2 regions of the Rhizobium fabae genome follow, and region 2 is predicted to be linked to the other one. Evidence: riboswitches for the same ligand, from Rfam matches in the RefSeq annotation. Region 2 holds a riboswitch; the other holds the start of a gene.
The links. A riboswitch is a leader RNA that binds a small molecule or an ion and turns the genes downstream of it on or off. The one in region 2 is predicted to bind cobalamin.
Positions count from the first base shown of each region.

Region 1: another riboswitch for cobalamin. It lies ahead of nrdH (glutaredoxin-like protein NrdH); the one in region 2 lies ahead of EFB14_RS03735 (ABC transporter substrate-binding protein).

Region 1 covers NZ_ML133667.1:61,534-63,986, forward strand. Annotated here, with positions in the region: gene EFB14_RS31645 (heavy metal translocating P-type ATPase) at 1-614, shown strand, start outside; cobalamin riboswitch at 875-1,099, shown strand; gene nrdH (glutaredoxin-like protein NrdH) at 1,364-1,585, shown strand; gene nrdI (class Ib ribonucleoside-diphosphate reductase assembly flavoprotein NrdI) at 1,597-2,001, shown strand; gene nrdE (class 1b ribonucleoside-diphosphate reductase subunit alpha) at 1,980-2,453, shown strand, end outside.
Region 2 covers NZ_ML133646.1:139,062-141,514, forward strand. Annotated here, with positions in the region: gene EFB14_RS03730 (hypothetical protein) at 1-1,080, shown strand, start outside; cobalamin riboswitch at 1,152-1,407, shown strand; gene EFB14_RS03735 (ABC transporter substrate-binding protein) at 1,589-2,453, shown strand, end outside.

The DNA of each region.
Region 1 (2,453 bases), on a different contig from region 2:
GCATCACAGCATTGAACGATGAGGGCAAGAGCGTGTCGGTGCTGCTCGTCAACGGTGCGACGGCCGGCCTGATCGCCATGCGCGACGAGCCGCGCGAGGATGCCAAGGCTGGTCTCTCCACGCTCAAATCGGCGGGCGTCAAGGCGATGATGCTAACGGGCGACAACAAACGGACGGCAGCCGCCGTTGCCGGCATGCTCGGCATCGACTGGCGCGGCGAGATGATGCCTGAGGACAAGCAGCGGGTCGTCGGCGAACTGAAGCGTGAGGGCTTTATCGTCGCCAAGGTCGGCGACGGCATCAATGATGCTCCGGCGCTAGCGGCCGCCGATATCGGCATCGCCATGGGCGGAGGCACCGATGTGGCGCTGGAGACGGCGGATGCCGCCGTGCTGCACGGGCGTGTCGGCGACGTGGCGCGGATGATCGAGCTTTCCAAGCGGACAATGCGCAATATCCTGCAGAATATCACCATCGCGCTCGGGCTGAAGGCGGTTTTCCTGGTGACGACGATTGCCGGCATCACCGGCCTCTGGCCGGCGATCCTCGCCGATACCGGCGCCACGGTACTGGTGACGATCAATGCGCTACGGCTGCTTCGAATAAAGGCATGAATGTTCCTTGACTGTGATTGAGACCCGACGATTCGGGCCTGATCGGGAATCGAAAATCGCGGAGCCGGCTGTTGGAGCGCCGTGCGTCCTTGCGGACGCACGAAGCACATGCGTTAGGCTGGCTCTCTTTGCTGGGACCTTCTCCACAGCCTCATGTCTTTAAGCTTTGGTTATCCATGTTTTTCACAGGAATGCAGTGATTTCAAACCTGCCGTAACGCAATGCACAAACCATCCGTTGACGTGAATTCCGATTCGCGTACTATATCTAGTGTTTGAGGTTCCTTCGATTCGTGAGGATCGAGGGCTAAGACGGGAATACGGTGCGCTTCGCCATCATGGCGCGGCAATGCCGGAGCTGCCCCCGCAACTGTAAGCGGCGAGCAACTGTCTGATTTCAGGTCACTGGAGCATGATGCTCCGGGAAGGCTGGGCAGGGTGCTTTGACCCGTGAGCCAGGAGACCTGCCTCGAACAAAACGTCCACGGGCGGGGTGTCCGGAAGGTCGCGTTGCATGGCTGCCGATCATGTCCGCAGCGCGTTTCGCAGGCCCGAACCTCCGCATGAGCCATTTCGGGGTGAAGTCATGTCGAACATATCAAGGCCGCCGCCCGCGCAAGTCCCACAAGGGATCGTATCCGGCGTTTAAGCGCCAACTCTGCCAAATCATTATCAAGCGTTGCCTGGACGCCGCGAGACGCCCCGATCCCAGTCCTGCGTCCTGAATTCATTGACATCACGAGGAACATGATGAGCGTTACCGTTTACAGCAAGCCCGCCTGCGTTCAATGCACTGCTACCTACCGCGCTCTCGACCGGCTCGGCGTGGATTACGACATCGTCGACATTTCGCAGGATGCCGAGGCGCTCGACCGCGTGCGCAGCCTCGGCTACATGCAGGCTCCTGTCGTCATCGCCGGCGAGCGCCATTGGGCGGGCTTCCGTCCTGACATGATCAGCGCGCTTTCCTGATCGGAAAAGCGATGGGCCTGATCGTCTATTATTCCAGCCGGTCCGAGAATACCCATCGGTTCGTCGCCAAGCTCGGACTGCGCGCGGCGCGCATTCCGGCAGGTGGCGCAGACGCGTTCCATATCCGCGAACCCTTCGTGCTTGTTGTGCCGACCTATAGCGGCGACGGCGGCAAGGGGGCCGTTCCCAAGCAGGTGATCCGTTTCCTCAACGATGCGGAAAACCGAGGACACATCCGGGGCGTGATCGCCGCGGGCAACAGCAATTTCGGCGAGACATACGGGCTCGCCGGCGACGTGATCGCGCAGAAATGCCAGGTGCCTTACCTCTACAGGTTCGAGTTGCTCGGCACGGAAGACGACGTCGCCAACGTCAAACACGGAATGGAACGGTTTTGGACACGGGAACAACTCTGACGCGGGATGCGGGCGCAAAACCGCATAACACTTTTGCTCATCCCGCCGGCGAACGCCCCTTGAAAGCGGCGGAAACGCTCGACTACCACGCGCTGAACGCGATGCTGAACCTCTATGACGATCAGGGGCGGATTCAGCTCGACAAGGATCGAATGGCTGCCAAGCAGTATTTCCTGCAGCATGTGAACCAGAACACGGTGTTCTTTCACAATCTCCGCGAAAAGCTCGATTACCTCGTGACCGAGGGCTATTACGAGCAGGAGGTTCTCGACCAATATTCCTTCAATTTCGTGCGCGACCTGTTCGACCAGGCCTATGCCAAGAAGTTCCGTTTCCCGACCTTCCTCGGCGCCTTCAAATACTACACCAGCTATACGCTGAAGACTTTCGACGGAAAGCGCTATCTCGAGCGCTACGAGGACCGCATCTGCATGGTGGCGCTGGCGCTGGCG
Region 2 (2,453 bases):
TCGGCCAGACAGAGCGCCGCCGTCTGGGGCTATTCTGTCGAGACCGGCGCTCCGGAGGCGGGAAGCGATCCCCTCAGTTTCGAGGTCACGACGGGCAATGGAGCCGGAACCGATCCAGCCGGCTGGCGGACGAAGAGCCGGATTCACATGGTCGATCATGATGTTTTCGTGCGCAGACTGCGCAGCGGCAACACGCTGAGCCAGATCATTGCCGGTTTCCGCAGCTTCATACAGATCGTGCTGGAAGGTGGGATGCTGGGATATTTCCGCCATGCGTGGCGCTTTGGCCTGTTCTTCCTCTTTCCGTTCCTGTTGACGGCGCTGGCGATCTTCCTGGCAGCGCAAATCGCTCTCTTGCCTTATAGTTTCGGCTTTTCGCCCTGGAACACGCTCTGGAGCGGGCCGCTGGGGCTCTGTTTCTTCATTTTCGCCTTCCTGCCGTTTTCCGAACGTTTCCATACGCTGCATCTCTTTGCCGATTGGGAAATGGCGGTGGCGCTTGGCCGCATGAACCGGGCAGCTTTCAACGAGTGGCTGGAAGACAGAGCCGATGCCGTGCGCAAGGCGCTTGACGAAGAGGCTGGCGAATATGTGATCTCCTCGCACAGCATGGGATCGAATGTGGCTGCCCATGTCATCGGCATATTGCTCGAAAGGGAGCCGGATCTCTTCAAGGGCAAGCGCGTGGTGTTCGCCACGCTAGGCAGCGCCATCCTGCAATGCGCGCTGTTGTCGTCGGCGACGCGGCTTCGCGCCCGCGTCGGCCTGATCGCCCGCTGTCCCGATATTTCCTGGCTCGACGTCCAGTGCCTGACGGATTCGATCAACTTCTACAAGGTGCCGGTCGTTGCCGTTTCCGGCCATCCGGACGCGCCCCAGGCGAAAATGATCCTGATCCGCGTCAAGCAGATGCTGACGCGCGAGCACTACCGCAAGATCCGCAAGGACCAGCTGCGTGTCCACCGGCAATATGTGCTGGGGCCTGATCTCAAGGCGCCGTTCGATTTCACGCTGATCACATCAGGGCCGATGCCGGCGTCGGTTTTTGCGAGCCCCGATGAAACGAGGATACCCGGCTGAGAGCGGCCTTTTCGAGGTATCCCGCACAGAGACCAATGCGTCTGCTTGTTCTTGACGCCATGCATAGAGCCGGCGTAACTGGGCGCGACGGTTCCCCGAGGATGACTCCAAAGGGATTAATAGGGAACACGGTGAGGACGACCCAAAAGGGATCAAGACCGTGGCTGCCCCCGCAACTGTAAGCGGATTGCCGATCATCCCAGGGAGGAGCACGTTGTGGCTCTCCCTCAGGGCCTCTGGCCATGCCACTGCGAGGGTTTTCGCGGGAAGGCAGATGATCGGCGCATATTCGTAAGCCAGGAGACCTGCCGTCAATCACGATCCAATCAACCGGGCGGGGATGCCTGGAAAGGAACAGACATGATTGACCTGAACCTTCGCCGAACTCCGGCACGAATCCGTCTCGATTGGGTTTTTCACCGCTAGCGTCCGTTTGACCGTGCCTTGTTCCGCGCAGCCGCGCGCGGCACGGCGAGCCTAGCCATTTTCCTCCTTATCGAGATTTTCCATGCGCCAGTTTCTCACGAGCATGACGTTTGCCTTCGGGCTAACCGGCCTTGCAGCACCGAGCCTTGCTGCAACCCAATATCCATTGACCATCACCAATTGCGGCCAGCAGGTGACCTTCGAAAAGGCCCCGGCAAAGATCGTTTCGATCGGCCAGGGCATGACCGAAATCCTGTTTTCCCTGGGCCTTGCGGACAAGATCGCCGGAACCGCCGTCTGGGTCGGCCCCGTCCTGCCGCAATATGCCGAGGCCAACAGCAAGATCAAACGCCTTGCCGACAACGATCCTAGCTTCGAATCCGTCGTCGGCGCGGAGCCCGATCTGGTGGCGGCCGAATTCGAGTGGCATGTCGGCGCGCAGGGTTCCGTCGGTACGCGCGAACAGTTCTCCGGGCTCGGGATCAACACCTATGTCGCGCCCGCCGACTGCGTCGCCAAGGTCAATGCCGACGGCGGCGACGGCGTGCGCAAGGAGTTGTTCACGATGGACCTGATCTATCAGGAAATCGCCGAACTCTCCGAAATTTTCGACATCAAGGACCGCGGCGATGCCCTGATCGCCGATCTGAAGAAGCGCGAGGCCGATGCCGTCGCCTCGATATCGGGCGCGTCGGCAAAGAACCTGCCCGTCGTCTTCTGGTTCTCCAGCAAGGAGGTCAACGGCGACGCCTTCATCGCCGGAAAGAACGGCGCCCCGGCCTATATCCTGAAGACCCTGGGTGCTGCGAATGTCGTCACGACCGAAGAGGAATGGCCGCTGGTCGGCTGGGAGACGATCGCTCAGGCCAACCCCGCGGTCATCGTCATCGCTACGATGGACCGCAGACGCTATGCGGCCGACGATCCCAAGGTGAAACTCGGCTTTC